Regions from separate parts of the Aestuariirhabdus haliotis genome, predicted to be linked through region 1. Evidence: predicted binding sites of a transcription regulator. Region 1 holds the regulator's gene; each other region holds the start of a gene.
What was found. Region 1 encodes sigma-54, which starts transcription at its own class of promoters, with help from an activator protein. Its sites were predicted from a motif close to TGGCACNNNNNTTGCTNT; they were not measured.
Positions count from the first base shown of each region.

Region 2: a site for sigma-54 is predicted at 2,701-2,718, ahead of MIB40_RS03170 (flagellar basal body rod protein FlgF). Genes of this name have one in related genera too.
Region 3: a site for sigma-54 is predicted at 2,412-2,429, ahead of MIB40_RS06730 (formate/nitrite transporter family protein). Genes of this name have one in related genera too.

Region 1 is NZ_JAKSDZ010000008.1:18,017-24,243, forward strand. It holds gene pmbA (metalloprotease PmbA) at 104-1,462, shown strand; gene MIB40_RS07790 (HPr family phosphocarrier protein) at 1,495-1,764, opposite strand; gene rapZ (RNase adapter RapZ) at 1,779-2,642, opposite strand; gene ptsN (PTS IIA-like nitrogen regulatory protein PtsN) at 2,744-3,199, opposite strand; gene hpf (ribosome hibernation-promoting factor, HPF/YfiA family) at 3,208-3,495, opposite strand; gene MIB40_RS07810 (RNA polymerase factor sigma-54) at 3,620-5,149, opposite strand; gene lptB (LPS export ABC transporter ATP-binding protein) at 5,269-5,994, opposite strand; gene lptA (lipopolysaccharide transport periplasmic protein LptA) at 6,002-6,227, opposite strand, start outside.
Region 2 is NZ_JAKSDZ010000002.1:276,520-282,746, reverse strand. It holds gene flgC (flagellar basal body rod protein FlgC) at 1-417, shown strand, start outside; gene MIB40_RS03180 (flagellar hook assembly protein FlgD) at 428-1,123, shown strand; gene flgE (flagellar hook protein FlgE) at 1,154-2,449, shown strand; gene MIB40_RS03170 (flagellar basal body rod protein FlgF) at 2,780-3,517, shown strand; gene flgG (flagellar basal-body rod protein FlgG) at 3,615-4,400, shown strand; gene flgH (flagellar basal body L-ring protein FlgH) at 4,426-5,100, shown strand; gene MIB40_RS03155 (flagellar basal body P-ring protein FlgI) at 5,114-6,226, shown strand.
Region 3 is NZ_JAKSDZ010000006.1:65,265-71,491, forward strand. It holds gene MIB40_RS06725 (bifunctional protein-serine/threonine kinase/phosphatase) at 1-1,321, opposite strand, end outside; gene MIB40_RS06730 (formate/nitrite transporter family protein) at 1,480-2,292, opposite strand; gene MIB40_RS06735 (MaoC family dehydratase) at 2,674-3,555, shown strand; gene MIB40_RS06740 (thioredoxin family protein) at 4,505-5,053, opposite strand; gene MIB40_RS06745 (putative quinol monooxygenase) at 5,070-5,360, opposite strand; gene MIB40_RS06750 (NYN domain-containing protein) at 5,797-6,227, opposite strand, start outside.

The DNA.
Region 1 (6,227 bases):
AGCACTGTTTATCCTAATTTCCGGGCAAACTCCCTTAGGGCTTGTTCGCGGGCCTGCTGCGGGTAGAATGGATCGATAGCCTCTTTGATAGCGATCTTTCATTATGACCCCAACCCCGGTTAATACCCCTTTGGACCTGCGCCAGGAGCAGCATCGACTGCAACAATTGGTGCAAGATATTCTTAAGGAGGCTCGCAAGCAGGGTGCCAGTGGCGCGGAAGTCGGGGTAAGCCTGGATAGCGGTTTGACCACGAATGTGCGTATGGGTGAAGTCGATACGGTTGAGTTTAATCGAGACCAGGGGTTTGGCATCACGCTTTATTATGGACAGCGCAAGGGTTCAGCCAGTACGTCGGACAGCAGCCAGCAGGCGATCGTGGATACGGTAACGGCGGCCAGCAATATCGCTCGCTACACCTCCGAGGACCCGTATGCCGGTCTGGCTGATGCCGATATGATGGCGTCGGAACTGCCTGATCTCGATCTGTTTTATCCCTGGGACGTCGAGGTGGATCAGGCGGTTGAGATTGCTACTCGCTGCGAGCAGTCCGGATTGGAGGTTTCAGACCAGATTACTAATTCCGAGGGGGCCAGCCTGTCCAGCCATCAGAGTTGCCGGGTCTATGGTAACAGTCATGGTTTTATGGGTGGCTATCTGGCGTCGAGACAAAGCCTTAGCTGTGTGTTGATTGCCGGTGAACGCGATCGCATGCAGCGAGACTACTGGTATAGCCTGGCGCGCAAGCAGGAGAATCTGGAAGACCCTGAAGCCATTGGTCGACGTGCGGCTGACAGAACGCTTCGACGCCTGGACCCGCGAAAGCCTAAGACGGAACAGGTGCCGGTGCTGTTTGCCGCCGAAATCGCCGGAGGGTTGCTGTCGCATCTGTTGGGTGCGATCAGTGGTTCCAGTTTGTATCGACAGGCCAGTTTCCTGCTGGGGCATCTGGATAAGCCCCTGTTTCCCGAGTTTGTGCGTATCTACGAGGAGCCTCTGTTGCGCGGAGGTATGGCAAGTGCCTCATTCGATAACGATGGTCTGGCGACCTATGCCAAGGACTTTGTTCGTGATGGCGTTCTGTGCAGCTACCTGCTTGGCGTCTACTCGGCGCGTAAGCTCGGTATGACATCGACCGCCAATGCCGGTGGGGCACATAACCTGCGTATCAGTGACAGTGGTCTGGGGGCCGGTGAGCTCTTGCAGAAAATGGATCGAGGGCTACTGGTCACTGAGCTTATGGGGCAAGGGGTGAATCTGGTCACGGGTGATTATTCAAGAGGTGCCAGTGGTTTCTGGGTCGAGAATGGCATCATCCAGTATCCCGTGTCTGAAATTACCATCGCTGGTAATTTGAAAGATATGTTCGCCAATCTGGTTGCGGTTGGAAACGACGTTGATCGGCGGGGTAATGTACAGTCAGGCTCAATTTTGCTGGAAGGTATGACGGTTGGTGGGGATTAGTCCGTTATGTGATCCTGATAGGAGCAGGAGGGCTATTCGCCCTCCCCGAAGAAGTCGTTAACCAGTTCGGTAATGGCTTCCAGAGCCCGCTCTTCGTCGTCACCGTCAATCCGCAGAATAAGTTCGGTGCCCTGGCTCGCCGCCAGTAGCATCACTGACATAATACTCTTGCCGTCAACCATCTTGCCGTCGTGGCCTACCTCGATGGCGCTGCCATAAGCGGAAGCGGTGGTAACAAACTTGGAGGCGGCCCGTGCATGCAGACCGAGTTTATTGATAATAGTTATCCTGGTGTCGATCATGTTGGTTCACATTGTTATTTTTGTGTGGTGTGAAGCTCGCGGTGACGAACCTGAACATTCTTGATTTTGTCGCTAAAGCTGTTGGCCAGCTGCTCACTGAGATATACCGAGCGATGGTGTCCGCCGGTACAACCGATGGCAACCGTCAGATAGCTTCGGTTGCCTGCCTCGAAAGCGGGCAGCCAGCGATCGACAAAGTCACCTATATCGGACAGCATTCCCTGTACTTCAGGTTGATCGGCCAAAAAGGTCTGTACGGGTTCTTCCAACCCGCTAAACCCCCTGAGATGAGGAACCCAATAGGGGTTGGGTAAGCAGCGTACATCAAATACGTAATCGGCATCAATTGGGATGCCGCGTTTGAAGCCGAAGGACTGAAACAGCAACGCCAGGCTATCGTTGTTACGTTGGGCTACGCGCGTGCGAATCAGGTCACGCAGTTCGTGAAGCGACAGGGAGCTGGTATCCAGAGTCAGTTTGGCTTCGTCTTTGAGCGGAGCCAAGAGTTCACTTTCGGCCAGTATTGCTTCTTCTAATGAACATTGATCGTTGGAGAGTGGGTGCCGGCGGCGGGTTTCACTGAATCGCTTCAAGAGGGTCGCGGGTTCGGCATCCAGGTAGATGACCTCACAGTTAACACCGCTTTCGCTCAGTTGGCTGAGGATTTCCGGGAAACGTTTGAGGTCGGCATGCATATTACGAGCATCGATACTCACCGCCGCATTACGCAGTTCTGCTTCCCCTGAGATTTCTGCGGCCAGAGAGCCCAGAAGTCCAGCCGGCATATTATCGACGCAGTAAAAACCCTGGTCTTCCAGTACGTGTAACGCACTACTTTTTCCTGAGCCTGATCGTCCACTGATTATGACTAGTCGCATGCCACTTTTTCCACTGAGTACAGGCAGCGAGCCACCTGTCCATTGACTGAATTAGTGGAAGTATATCAGCTGGTAAGTGACAGGTCTGTGACCTGAGGGATTCAGTCAATCGGCGCGATAGCGATGGTGTAGAGTTCGCTGCCATCTTTTGCGTGGCGAAGATTGTTACGATAGCTGGCATTGTCCAGCCGTCCCGCCAGTTCTTGCAGGATAGCCAAATGTTCGTTGGTAGCTTCGTTGGGTACCACAAGGGCGAAAATAAGATCCACCGGATTGCCATCCATAGCATCAAAATCGATGCCATCGGAGAGTTTTAATAGGGCTCCCATGGGTGCGGTGCAGGATTCGAGTCGGCAGTGGGGTATGGCGATACCCTTGCCAAAACCGGTGCTGCCGAGTCGTTCACGCTCGATCAAGCCATTAAAAAGATTATCCGCCGAGATTTCCGGAGCGCCCTGGGCAATGGTTTCCGCCAGGGTTTCGAGTACGCGTTTTTTGCTGCCGCCTTCCGCAGCACAAAGGCTGCGGTCGGGGCTTAGGAGGGTTGTCAGGTTCATGGAGAATATTAACGAGAGAGGTTCTTTTCCTTGTGTTTCATCAGCTGACGATCCAGTTTGTCGGCCAGCATGTCGATGGCGGCATACATATCGTCATGGACAGCAGTGGCGTGGATGTCAGCACCGCGAACATGGAGGTTGGCCTCTGCTTTTTGCCCTTCTTTTTCTATGCTCAGGGTGACGTTGACGCTGGTGATGGTGTCGAAATGTCTTTCCAGACGGTCAACCTTGGTTGCTACATACTCACGCAAAGCTTCTGTTACATCGACATGATGTCCACTGATGTTGATTTGCATGCGTCTCTCTCCTAGATGGGTTTTTCGTGATACTGAACCGACACCATGTCGTGCTCAGCTGTGTGCCTCTGTTTCGATCATATCCGAGACTCGATATTTCTATGTTGCTATTAATCAATATAACCTATACCAGACGTTTTCTTTCGTTTGATGGAGGAATGGACAGGGATTCTCGATACTTGGCGATGGTGCGGCGGGCTACCTGAATTCCTTGCTCGGCAAGCAGACCGGCTATTTTACTATCGCTCAATGGTTTTTTTGGGTTCTCGGCGGCAACCAGTTTCTTGATAATCGCACGAATGGCGGTGGAGGAGCATTCCCCACCACTGGCCGTGCTGACATGGCTGGAGAAGAAATACTTCAGCTCAAAGATGCCCCTTGGGGTGTGCATGTATTTTTGCGTTGTGACCCGGGATATGGTCGATTCATGCATGCTGACGGCTTCCGCAATATCATGCAGAACCAACGGTTTCATGGCTTCTTCGCCATAATCCAGAAAGCCGCGTTGGTGTTCGACAATCTGGGTGGCGACTTTCATCAGGGTCTCATTGCGACTTTGCAGGCTTTTAAGGAACCAGCGGGCTTCCTGCAGGTGGTTTTTCAAGTAGGTGTTGTCGGCGCTGTTATCGGCTCGCTTGACGAGGGAGGCGTAGCCCGAGTTAATCCGTACACGGGGCATGGCATCCGAGTTGAGTTCAACAATCCAGCGCTCGTTGACCTTTCTGACCGTTACATCGGGAATGACATATTCGGGCTCGCTGCTTTCGATACTGGCTCCAGGCTTGGGGTTCAGGGTCTGGATCAGCTCGATTGCCGCTTTGAGTTCGGGTTCTTTGAGGCGTGCTTTGCGCATCAGTTGAGCATAGTCATGGTTGCCCAAAAGGTGGATATGTTTTTCAACCACCAGAGCGGCCGGTTTCAGGTGGGGAGTGTCGCTCGGAAGTTGGGCCAGCTGGATCAGCAGACATTCGCTCAGGGAGCGCGAAGCGACCCCTACAGGATCGAACTGCTGTATCCGGCGAAGTACGGCTTCGATCTCATCAAGCTCAATCTCCAGATCGGCATCGATGCTGTCGAGCAGCTCCTCGCAGCTGCAGCCAAGGTAACCATCCTCTTCAAGAGCGTCGATGATAGTGATCGCAATGGCACGATCGGTATCGCTCATTGGAGTCAGGTTAAGCTGCCATTCGAGATGGGATTGCAGTGAATCCACCGTGCTGGCACGCGCCGCTGGATTGTAGTCATCGTTGTCCGATGGGGCTGAAGAAGCAGGTAAGCTCGATTGATAGACATCGTCCCAGGCAGAATCTACTGGCAGATCATTGGGGATGTTGTCCTGCCAGTCGTCGGAAAGAACCTCGTTCTCGTTATTGGCGCTCTCGCTGCTCTGTTGTTCCTGCTGGCGTTGCTCACCTTCATTGAGAGCGGTTGATTCGGCTTTAATATCGAATTCCGTACCGTCACGGGCTTCATCTTGCTTTGAGCTGGGTTCTTCCAGGCCGTCTTCGGCCTCGAGCATAGGGTTAGATTCGAGGGCTTGCTGAATCTCCTGTTGAAGATCCAGGGTAGAGAGCTGCAGAAGTTTTATGGCTTGTTGCAGCTGAGGCGTCATCGTCAGCTGCTGGCCCATTTTCAGGACTAGGGATGGTTTCATAGATAATACAATGTCCGGTCCATATACTGCCTACTCCTCGCATGGGTTACCCCGGTAGCCTCTTGCACCGGCAAAAATCTTGCATGGCGTCTATTATAGAGCCGAAGTACTCCGAATGCCTATATTCGAAACTGGTGTCCGAGATAAACGTCTTTCACCTTTTGGTTACTCAGAATGGCTTGGGCATCGCCCTCTGCAATGATTTTGCCTTCGCTGACAATGTAGGCGAGCTCGCAGATATCGAGGGTTTCGCGCACGTTATGGTCGGTAATCAGAACCCCGATACCTTTGTCACGTAAATGACGGACGACATCCTTGATGTCATTGACAGAGATAGGATCTACCCCGGCAAAGGGTTCGTCGAGCAAAATAAAAGCGGGTTCAGTCGCCAGTGCCCGAGCAATTTCGACCCGGCGTCGTTCACCACCGGACAGACTGATGCCTTTGCTATCTCGAAGGTGAGAGATATGAAACTCGTTGAGCAACTCCTCCAGTTTGGCCAGGCGTTGCTTGCGATTGAGGTCCTTGCGGGTTTCTAAGATCGACAGAATATTTTCGGTGACAGTCAGCTTGCGGAAGATTGAGGCTTCCTGAGTCAGGTAACCTATGCCTTTGCGGGCCCGACCGTGCATGGGCAGACGCGTGATATCTTCGCCGTCCATCAGGATTTGGCCGTTGTCCGACTGAACCAGGCCAACAATCATATAAAAGCTGGTCGTCTTGCCGGCGCCATTGGGTCCCAGCAACCCTACAATCTGATTGCTGTTGATGCTGATCGAAATGTCTTCGACGACGTGCCGGCCACGATAACTCTTTGCCAGGTGAAGTGCTTTCAGGGTTGCCATAGATCGCTTACTGCTTGCTCTTGGGTTGAATGACCATCTCGACACGGTTCTTTCCGGTGCGACTGGTGGCACCCTGGGCGTTGACCGCCTGGGTTTTCATATTGTAATGAATGACATCGCCGGTAAAGGAGTTGCCCTCCTGAAACAGTTTGGCGTTCTTGATCAGCTTGACTTTGTCTTTGGCGATGGCGTAATCGATGGTATTGCCATAGGCCTTGATAATCTCTTTATCG
Region 2 (6,227 bases), on a different contig from region 1:
ATTGCCGGGTCGGGCATGAGTGCCCAGTCCATTCGTCTTAACGCCACATCCAGCAACATTGCTAATGCAGAGACAGTCAGTAGCAGCATTGATGAAACCTATCGAGCACGCTACCCGGTGTTTGCCCACGCCTTGAACGAAGCTCAGCAGGAAGGTTCGCTGTTCGATGATCAGCCAAAGGAAGTCGGTCAGGGTGTTCGGGTATTGGGCGTGGTCGAGAGCCAGCAAGAACTGGAAGCGCGCTATGACCCCAATCACCCTATGGCTGACGAAGATGGCTATGTATTTTACCCCAACGTGAATGTCGTGGAGCAGATGGCGGACATGATCTCGGCATCGCGATCATTTCAAACCAATGTCGATGTTTTGAATACGGCTAAAACCATGATGCAAAAGGTCCTCACCCTGGGACAGTAAGGAGAGCGCTATGACACTAAGCACGGCAGCCGCAGCCACAGGCACATCCGCTCTGGATAAGTACTCCATTGCCAATTCGCAGGAGAACCAGAAGAAGGATGATGAGCTGGGAAAAAATGAATTTCTGGAATTATTGGTTGCTCAGATGAATAACCAAAATCCGTTGGAACCCCAGGAAAATGGTGAGTTCATTGCCCAGTTGGCGCAATTCAGTACGGTCGAAGGTGTCGAACAACTGAACACCTCGATGCAGGACTTTGTCGCGGGTATGCAATCGAGCCAGGCATTACAAGCATCATCGTTGGTTGGCCGAACCGTTATGCTGGGCATGGAAAATACCCAGGTGGAAACGGGCCGGGGAACCGAAGGGCTAGTGGTGCTGCCTGCCTCCACGCCAGATTTGACCATCAATGTTTACAGCCCTCAGGGGGATCTGGTGAAGCAGATTCCGTTGGGCACAAAAGAGAAGGGTAACATCGAATTTAAATGGGATGGCAAGGATGCCGACGGCAATGTTATGCCGTCCGGTGAGTATCGATTCGAGGCTAAGGCTGCTATCGACGGAAAATCCCAACAAGTGCCTACCGTGTTACCGGCACATGTTAACAGCATTACGCTCGGTGCCGCTGGGACCGGGGACGTTATATTGAATCTGGATGGCATGGGCTCAGTGTTGCTATCTGATGTACAGATGATCAAAGAGTAATTCGCTCGCGAGCGATCAGGAGAATAAATCATGGCGTTTAATATCGGTTTGAGTGGTATCCGTGCCGCCGGCAATGAGCTGGAGGTGACTGGTAACAACATTGCCAATGCCAGCACCATCGGCTTTAAATCATCGCGGGCGGAATTTGCAGATGTGTACGCTGCATCAACCTTGGGGACAGCAGATAATGCGACCGGTAGTGGTGTGTTATTGGCTAATATTGGGCAGCAATTTACTCAGGGCAGCATTACTTTTACCAGCAACAGTCTGGATATGGCGATTAACGGAGATGGTTTTTTTGTGTTGGATAACAACGGCGAAACCACGTATACCCGTGCCGGCTATTTCGGCACTGATAAAGAAGGGTTTATCGTCAATAACTTTGGCAAAAACTTGCAGGGCTATGCGGCTGACAATACCGGCCAAATATTAACCGGTGTGTTAACCGATCTTCAGGTAGATACTACCAACCAATCCCCACAAGCCACAGGTACGGTCCTTCAGACACTGAATCTTAACTCCAGCGATGTGGTACCTGCGATCGCTCCATTTGACCCTACGGATCCTGCAACCTACAACTCGGCGACCTCGGTCAATGTTTACGATTCACTGGGTAATTCCCATATCCAGACTCAGTACTTCGTCAAAACAGGTGCTAATACCTGGGATATGCATATTCTGATTGATGGTCGGGACTTTGATGGTACTTTGCCCGATGGTACCCCACCACCGGATAACCCTGCGGCCAACGTATTTACTCCTTTCACGCAGGCTTTAACCTTTGATGCAGCCGGTCAGTTGACCGCACCTGCACCCGGCACGCCAGTGGTGCTCGCTGGCTGGGAGCCACGTGACAGTACCGGTACACAGAACGGAGCCGTTTCACCCACCGGTTATAATCTGGATTTGACTGGTAGTACCCAGTTTTCCAGTGCCTTTGCTGTGACGAGTGTTAGTCAGGATGGTTTCAGCACCGGGCAACTGGCAGGACTTGAAGTGTCTGACGAAGGCATCCTGTTTGCTCGATACACTAATGGACAAAGTCGTATTCAGGGGCAGGTGGTGTTTGCCAATTTTGCCAATACTGAGGGCTTGAGTCCGTTAGGCAAGACGGAATGGGCCGAATCGTTTGAATCTGGTAATCAGGTAATAGGCACACCACGTTCTGGTACCCTGGGTGCATTGCAGGCAGGGGCTTTGGAGGCCTCTAACGTGGAACTTTCTGACGAGTTGGTGAACCTGATTATTGCCCAGAGAAACTATCAGGCCAATGCCAAAACCATTGAAACCTCCGATGCGGTTACCCAGACCATTTTGAATATTTAAGCCTGCATCTTCGGTCAGTAGTCATTAAGCGCGACATCGTTTTGGCGGTGTCGCGTTTTTTTGTCCTATTGCTGCAGGTGGCCTGGATACTTATCACTATTGGGTGTGGCAATACCCTATAAATGTTGCGGTAAACCCTTGCCGTCCTAGGTATTAATTCAATCTTGAAACTCGATTGGTTTGGGTTTTCTGTTTATTTTAATTTAATAAAAACAATAGGTTACGTTTTATTTTGAGCTTTATGGGTAAATGGGCATAGCCTTTGCTTTTTCTATAGGTAAGACAATTTGAGCAGCAAATGATTGCCGCTCCCTACAGGGTTACAGAGCAATGGACAGAGCATTATTTATTTCCATGAGTGGCGCAAAGCAGAATATGTTGGGGCAGACTATTCATGCCAACAACCTGGCCAATGCCAACACGACGGGATTTAAGAATGATTTCGAGCAGGCGCGGTCGATGCCTGTCTGGGGGGAGACTCATCCGACCCGAGCCTATGCCATGACCGAAAACCCAGGTACCAACTTTAATCAGGGCACCATGATATCGACGGGTCGTGATTTGGATGTGGCCTTGAGGGGAGACGGCTGGATAACGGCGCAAACAGCAGAGGGTGAAACGGTCTATACCCGAACCGGTGATTTGAACATCGATCCCGATGGCATCCTGCGTAATTCGGAAAACCTGACCATTATCGGTGATGGTGGCCCGATTGTATTACCGGAATTCGATAAGATGGATATTGCTCCTGACGGCACCATTACCATTCGAGGTGCTGGAGAAAATCCAGAGGCTCTGGCGGAGGTTGATCGAATTTTATTGGTCAATCCCGATCTGAATCGCCTGGAGAAGGGTAGCGATGGCTTATTCAGAATCAAAGATGAAGACGCTGTGGTGCCCGATGTGAACGTGACTCTTGAGCCCGGATTTCTCGAGGCCAGTAACGTTAATCCGGTCTCCGAGATGATTTCGATGATGAGTTTGGCGAAGCAGTTTCAGGTGCAGGTGAAGATGATGAGCACCGCGGAAGAAAATCAGAAATCAGTGGAACGACTCTTGCAGAGCTAGGGAGTGTCTGCATAGCTGACGGATTTTTGACAATAACTGAGCAACCTAGTTTGCGGACTGAAGTGAGGCAGGGCGGAAGCCCTGTGGGGAGAAAAACATGCAACCGGCATTGTGGGTAAGTAAAACGGGACTGAGCGCACAGGATATGCAGCTCAATACCATTGCGAATAATCTGGCTAACGTCAGCACGGTAGGTTTCAAGAAGGATCGGGCGGAATTTGAAGATCTGCTCTATCAGATCCAACGACAGCCCGGTGGGCAATCGTCCCAGGACACCACCTTGCCATCCGGGTTGCAATTGGGTACGGGTGTTCGTGTAGCCGGTACTCAGAAAATATTTACTTCAGGCAGTTTGCAAACAACCGATCAGCCACTGGATATGGCAATCAACGGTCGAGGCTTTTTCCAGATTTTGACGCCCGACGGCACGATCGCCTACACCCGAAATGGCCAGTTTCACCTTAATGAGGACGGTGATGTGGTCAATGTTAACGGTCATCCGCTAGAACCCGGAATTACCGTTCCCGAAGATGCTCTCACGTACACAGTAGGTGAAGATGGCATTGTCACCGTGACCACACCGGGCGATCCGGCTCCCCAGGAACTGGGGCAAATTCAGGTCGTGGATTTTATTAATCCAGCGGGCTTGCAAGCCATTGGTAATAACCTGTTCCTCGAAACCGGGTCCAGCGGAGCGCCTCGAGAAGGTGTCCCCGGTGAAGATGGGTTAGGGCGAATTCAACAGAGTACGTTGGAAAATTCAAACGTAAACGTGGTGGAAGAGCTGGTGAATATGATCACCACCCAGCGTGCTTACGAAATGAATTCCAAAGTGATTTCGACTGCTGACAGTATGCTGCAGTTCGTGACTCAGAACCTTTAATCGAGGCTAAAGAGGCGATGTTGCTATGAAAATCAGATTGCTTTTATTGCTGAGCTTCTTTTCTTTGGGTGGTTGCATGACGCCTACGGCTTTGCCAAATGATCCGGCATTTGCGCCGACCTATCCTGCCCAGCCCATTGCCTCGGAATTTAATGGCGGTTCTCTCTACCAGGAGGGTTTTGGCTTCTCACTGTACGACGATCGCAAGGCTTACCGGGTCGGCGATATCATCACGGTACAGCTGGATGAATCGACACAGGCGAATAAGAAAGCCGATACCGACTTCAGTAAAGAAACAACGGCGTCTATTAGTGAACCAACTGCGTTTGGTAAAACCTTTAAAGATGTGTTTGGTTTTGATGTGGCTGCCACCCTGGACGCCACTCGAGAGCATGAAGGGGAATCTGAAAGTAGTCAGAGTAACAGTCTTCGCGGCAATATAACGGTCACGGTGTCGGAAGTGTTACCCAATGGCTTGCTGAAAATTCGCGGCGAAAAATGGCTCACCCTTAATCAGGGGGACGAGTACGTTCGAATATCGGGCTTGGTACGCCCCGATGATGTTGATACCGATAACATGGTGTCATCGCAAAAAATTGCAGATGCAAGAATTAGTTACGCTGGAACCGGAAGCCTGGCAGATTCGAATGAGGCGGGTTGGTTAACCAAACTCTTCAATAGTCCGGCATTTCCTTTTTAGGAAGAGTGGAGCAATGACAATGAAAGTAGTTCAGCGATATCTTCTGGTTCTGTTTCTTTTACTGATGGCGGGTTCAGTGCAGGCTGAACGAATTAAGGATCTGGCTTCGATTTCTGGTGTGCGAAGTAATCAGTTGGTGGGTTATGGTCTGGTGACAGGCTTGGATGGTAGTGGTGATAAAACCAGCCAGACACCATTTACCATTCAAACCTTTAAAAATATGTTGCAGCAATTTGGTATAAAAATGCCACCGGGCAGTAACCCAAAATTGAAAAACGTAGCCGCGGTATCTATTCATGGTGAGCTGCCACCTTTTGCCAAGCCTGGCCATAAAATTGATGTCACTGTTTCTGCACTGGGTAATGCCAAAAGCCTTAGGGGTGGGAGCTTATTGATGACCGAGCTCAAAGGAATTGATGGCAAAGTATACGCCATTGCTCAGGGCAGTCTGGTTGTTGGTGGTTTAGGCGTGGAGGGTGCGGATGGATCAAGTTTAACTATTAATGTGCCTACTGCCGGCCGAATTCCAAATGGTGCTTTGGTTGAACGTAGTGTTCATTCGTCGTTTGGGCGAGGAAACAAGCTGGTATTGAATTTAAAACAGTACGATTTTACTACTGCCAAGCGCATGAGTGATGCGATCAATCAGCTGGTCGGTCCGGGCGTGGCGAAAGCCATTGATGGTGCTTCTATCGAGGTGACCGCACCAACGGATCGGTCTCAGCGTGTCACCTATATGTCGGTATTGGAGAATCTTGAGGTAACGCCAGGTGAATCCTCAGCCAAAGTTATTATCAACTCACGTACCGGTACCATTGTGATTGGGAAAAACGTAAGGGTGTCTCCAGCGGCAGTAACCCACGGCAGCATGGTGGTTTCTATCACCGAAGAAGCCGAGGTGAGTCAGCCAAATGCTTTCGGTGCCGGAGAAACGGTAGTTACTCCGCAAAGCAATATCGATGTACAACAAGAAAACAATAAAATGTTCCTGTTTGAACCGGGTGTTACCCTGGCCGAAATTGTTCAGGCGGTGAATCAGGTAGGAGCGGCCCCCGGTGACCTGATGGCCATTTTGGAGGCCCTCAAACAGGCCGGGGCACTACGCGCAGAATTGGTGGTTATCTGAT
Region 3 (6,227 bases), on a different contig from region 1:
TATAAAATGCCGTGCCCAACATCGCCTGTTGCTGCGCCATGGGGGAAGCCTCAACCACGCCCGCGACGCGCGCCGAACCAAAGTCGATAATCTTCACCGTACCGGTTTTATCGATCATGATGTTGTCGGGTTTCAAGTCCTGATACAGAATCTCTTTACGATGCAGCGCCAACAATCCTTTGGCCACCTGATCGATAATGTCCCGAACGGTTTCCAACTCGGGTTTGGGGTTATCAATCAACCACTGCGCCAGGGTCTGGCCTTCGATGTACTCCATCACCGTATAGAGATAATTTCGCTTGCGATGTTGCGGCCCGGCTTTTAACACGTGAGCACTGTTCACCCGACGCGCCACCCACTCCTCCATCAAGAAACGCTCCAGGTAATCAGAATCGGTGCGCAAATCGATTGAGGGGGTTTTCAGAATCACTTGAGTATCGGTGCTTTCATCCAGCGCCAGATAGACATGACTGCGACTGGTTGCATGCACTTCCCGTACAATCTTATAGCCATCGAAACTGGCTCTGGCCTCCAGAATCGGCGCAAAAGGCAGCGCTTCCATTTGATGCTGAATAGCATTGGCATCGGCCTGCGGCAGTTCATTGACCTGGACAATTTGCAAACTCAGATTATCACCGCTGCCCTGCTTAAAGGCCTCGTCGACAATCAACCGCGCGGCGGCATCAAGCTCATCCTGCTGCTCATGAATACTGCGGATCATAAATTCGGCATCGACGAATTCGTAAACACCGTCGGTGGCCAGAATAAAAATATCGCCGCTATCAACGGCTACTGATTGGTGGTCAAGCTCCAGTTGGGATTCAATCCCCATGGCTCGACTCAGATAACTTTGCTCCTGGGACACCCAAAGCCGGTGGTCTTTGGTGAGTTGCTCCAGTGCCTTGTCCTGTAGACGATAAACTCGAGTATCGCCGACATGAAAAATATGTGCCCGGTTGGATTTGATCACCATGGCACTCAGGGTGCTGACATAGCCCCGATCCTTGTCGAAACGAAATTCGCTGTTCAGGGTTTGCGAATGCAGCCAGGAATTGGTCGCGGATAACACGCGCTGTACCGACTGTTTTACCGACCAGGCCTCGGAGGTACAGAAATAATCATCAAGAAAACTTTTTACCGCGGTTTCGCTGGCAATATGACTCACCTGGCTGCTGCTGATACCGTCGGCCATGGCCACAGCAACCCCTTTCAAACTGAGCTGGGGTTCGGTGGGAATACAAAAACCGTAGAAATCCTGATTGCTGGCCTTGCGCCCTTTATCGGAATACTGCCCCACAGAGACTTTCAGCTGACTACTCATAAGTCGATCACTACCCCGGCATTATTCGATAACCATTAATGGCTTCAGGTTGTGCGGCATGAATCTGAACAAAGCCCCAACAAGGGGATCATCGGGGCCTTGCTCAAATTCACAACAACCGGGCGCAAACGTCGACTGCGTTTGAGCCCGATATGCCATCAGGCAGCTACGCGCTTACCCACGGTGCGAACGTGAGTGGTGTAAAGCGTCAGGCCAGTGAAGGCCAAACCACCCACCAGGTTACCCAGCACAGTAGGAATTTCATTCCAGATCAGGTAGTCCATGATGGAGAACTCACCACCCATGATGATGCCAGATGGGAACAGGAACATATTAACGATGGAGTGTTCGAAGCCCATAAAGAAGAACAGCATGATCGGCATCCACATCGCCATCACCTTGCCGCTGACGGTGGTCGAGATCATCGCACCAACAACCCCCATGGAGACCATCCAGTTGCACAGCATGCCGCGCAGGAAAATGGTCGCCCAACCGGCGGCACCAAACTCGGCATAACCCAGGGTACGCGCTTCACCGACCGTGGCGATCTTGGCACCAACCGCACCCGGGTCTGTGTTAAAGCCCATGGTAAAGACAAATGCCATCATCACGGCAACGGTGATGGCACCACCGAAATTACCGATAAACACCAGCCACCAGTTGCGCAAAATGCTTTTGATGGTCACCCCCGGACGACCGTCGAGCCAGGCCAGAGGCGTTAAGACAAACACCCCGGTCAACAGGTCGAAGCCCATCAGGTAGAGCATGCAAAAGCCCACCGGGAATAAAATGGCACCGATTAAAAATACGCCGGTTTTTACCGCAACGGTAATCGCAAACGCCGCCGCCAGGGCCAGAATAGCACCGGCCATAAAGGCCCGAATCAAGGTATCGCGGGTCGACATATGAACTTTGGATTCACCGGCATCTACCATCTTGGTGACAAATTCGGATGGAACTAAATAAGCCATGATATTTCCTCATTGAGCATTAAAGTGTGGGTCATTTGCTTACCGCCAGATGTTGTTTTTGTTCTCTTCAGTCCTGCCTTCGAGGGCAGGTACTGCGCTGGTCCAAATGATACTGTCTCATAGCAAGAGCTATGCCCAACCTCAAAAAAATCAGTTTTAAGCTTAATTATCAATAGGTTAACAAACACCCGACAAAATCCGACAAACATCAACGCGCCACAACGGTGCGAAGCGCAACAGCACTGCTCCGATAACGGGCGCGCACCCATTAAGCACGCACTCACTTCAGCGCACGGCTATCACCGCTGCCGATTGCCTTTTATACTATCGCCCTTTCAATCTCCCCTTCCGGGATAACCACCTGCCCTAATGGAACCCCCAATGTCCGATGTCACGCTAAGTTTCGATACCAAACCCGCGATCGCCCCCGCCATGCTGAAAGCCCTGCTGCTGCCCCGCAAAGGCTTTAATGCCGCCACCGGTTTGCCGAGCATTAGCGCCGCCTGGAACGACCTGCACATCGACCCCAATGCGCTTGATAATTATCTGAACCTGTTAGGGCTTGCCGCCACCGATCATCTGCCAGTGCTTTACCCCCACGTGATTGCGGGGGCCATGCATATGCATATGCTGACGCACAAAGCCTTTCCGATTCGCCTGTTAGGCGCCGTGCATTTAAAAAACCGTATTCTTCAGCACCGCCCCATTGGCAAGCATGAAGTCCTCAGTTTGAGCAGCGAGATGGGCGACACGCGCCTGGTGGAAAAAGGCGTCGAGTTTGATTTCACGACGCAGGTCAGGGTACAGGGCGAAACGGTGTGGGAAGAAACCACCATCTACTTTATGGCCGGACGCTTTGGTGGCAAGGAGAACCCCAGCCCGCAGCAAAGCTTTGACCTGGCCAGCCTGGACAGCGCCGAAGAGATCGCGTCCTGGTCGATCCCGGCCAATCGTGGCAAACAATACGCCCGCATTACCGGCGACTACAACCCCATTCATATGTCGGCCACGCTGGCCAAGCTGTTTGGTTTTAAACGGGATATCGCCCATGGTTTTGGCGTTCTGGCCCAGGCCATTGAGCGCAGCCAGATTGCTATTGAAAGCGGTAAGAAAACCCAGGTGGATGTGATCTTTAAAGGCCCGGTGTATCTCGACAGCTCGGTGCAGATCCAACAAAACCAAGCGCAGGATGCCGCCCGGTTCGATCTCTATTGCGGTGATAACCCCAAGCCCAGTATCTGTGCGGCGGTGTTGTCCGTCTAAGTGGTTTTATTTTCGGCTGTTTTGATTACCTCAGGTTATTCCGAGTAATCACAATCCAATTGGCTTTTATAATTGCCGGGAAGGACCCCGGCTGGTCCCTCAAGGGCTGGAACCGCCCAGCCCGGCCGCTCTGGGCCATCCCTGGCCTCTCGGCATTCGAACATCCATGTTCATCATATCCCGGCGGCCCCACATACTGCCCGCTGCGCGGTTCCCTACGAGATTCCTTTTTTGCTCAGGTCGTGCCCATTCGCTCCCGCTCAACGGCACTCAATCGGCCATCCCTGGCCGATGGCCCTGGCAATAACGAAATCGCTTCGGTCAGCATGAAAGGGGGATGGATCGAGTAGACAAAGAGCTTTGATGCAAACCCCCCTTCTCTCTTTGACGGAAGTAAATTATCGATGCCGGGGCCTTCTTGCCAAGAAAGTGCCATGGACGGACATTTGAGTAACCCGACGCAGGACGCGGCTGGTTACGACCCTGACAGCGCTAATTTGCTGGAGTGAATCGTGAAGCGACAAAGAGAGTGGGGCTGGGGGGATTCTTAAGGGGAAGACAGCCCTTCCCCATAAGGCACTCGTCGGGGTGCGTCCCGACCGATGATCTAATTGGATTATTAAAAAAGCACAAATATAGTAACGGGATAATATTTCGAGTCCGCAATGCGTTTTGAACACAGGCTCAAAGTATCTGATTTATTGTCGAATAGATTGCCGGGAAGGACCCCGGCTGGTCCCTCAAGGGCTGGAACCGCCCAGCCCTTAAGAATCCCGGGCGGCCCACATGCTGCCCGCTGCGCGGTTCCCTACGAGATTCCTTTATTGCTCAGGTCGTGCCCATTCGCTCCCGCTCAACGGCACTCAATCGGCCATCCCTGGCCGATGGCCCTGGCAATAACGAAATCTCTTCGGTCAGCATGAAAGGGGGATGGCTGAGTGCTTTCAGGCTAGATGCTCCATTTAATAGAACACCCCATACTGGCGATCTGCTCCTTGGGACCCTGGCCGGTGGCCGCTATCAGGCGCATGGCATTGAGCAATTCGGGCACTCGCTCCGAGGCTTCTCCCATGCGGGCATCGTCCAACCGGCCTCGGTACTGCAACTCACCCGAGCGATTGAAGCCGAAGAAATCCGGCGTACAAACCGCGCCAAAAGCTTTACCGACGGATTGATCTTCATCCACCAGATAGGGGAAGCTGAAACCCTGCTGACGGGCAAAGGCGCGCATCTTGTCGGGGGCATCGGCCGGGTACGACCGATAGTCGTTGGACATGATCGCCAGTACGTTAATCCCCTCTTCCATCAGCAACTGAGTATCGGCCGCCAGACGCTCAGCAATGCGTTGAACATAGGGGCAATGGTTGCAGATAAAGGCGACCAGCAGGCCTTTTTCACCCAGCTGCTCGCTCAGGGTAAAGGGCTTGCCATCCGGGTCTTTCAGGGTGAAATCCGGGGCTTGCCAGCCGAAATCACAGATTGGGGTATCCAGTAACATAGTCGACGTCCTTGACTTAACCGATGGGGGTCATCTCATTCAGGGTAAAGCTGTCCACCGCGCCCTCGACAGCGGCCAGATAGTCTTTCAGGTGCTGATTCTCCATATGGGTCTGCCACAGCTCACGGGATTGCCAGTTCTCGAAGAACAGGAAATGCGCAGGATTTTCGTTATCCTGATGCAGGTCGTAATTGATGCAACCCTCTTCCGCACGGGTAACATCGATCAGCTTTAACAGCTCGGCTTTCACCAGATCGACCTGATCGGCCCTGGCGATGATATTGGCAACGATGGTTAACTGGGACATCTCTTTTCCTCGAACAGGTTGTGTTGGAATCGAGTTTAAGAATAGCGGTAATTGGGAGGGGCAAAAATGGGGTAATTGTTGATTTATTATCAATGATTATTTGTTAATGCTGTTTCGGGAACGACCCCGACAGGTCGATCAAGGGCTGGCGCCGCCCAGCCCTTAATGATCCCGGCGGCCCCAACATGCAGCCCGCTGTGCGGTTCCCTTCGAGACTCCGTTGCTACTCGGGACGTGCACATTCGCATCCTGCTCAACTGCACTCAATCGGCCGTCCATGGCCGATTGCTCCGATATCAACAGAATCTCTCCGGTCAGCATGAAAGGGGAATTTGGTTCCGAGCATACTGGGGACTCAAGAGATAACGCTGTAGCGGTTCGAACAAACATCTCTGTTTTGGATTGCACACTTCACTCGGAAATTATAGGACCAGACTCAACGCTTCTTTCTCGAATCCCTCACTTTATAACCGTTGCCTTCGATTTTTTGCAATTCAAACAGATCAATGGCTCTGAACAGGTCACTTAATTTACTGAAGCCGTAGTTTCTTTGATCAAAGGAGGTTTGATTCGAAATATGGGAGCCAACCGGGCCCAGCGATGCCCAACCGTCATCATCCTCGTTGGCCTCAATCGCCTGGCGCAACAGGTTCATTAACTTGGTATCCGACTTAATGGGCACCGTATCATTAACAGCTTCGTTTATGGTTTCTGGATCATCCAGATAGAGAAACTTAGAGCAAGCATTCACAAATGGCGTCGGTGCTTTACGTTCACCAAAACCAATAACCAACTTACCGTCAGACACTATGCGAGTCACCAACGGGGTATAATCGCAATCCGAAGAGACCAAACAGATCACTTCGA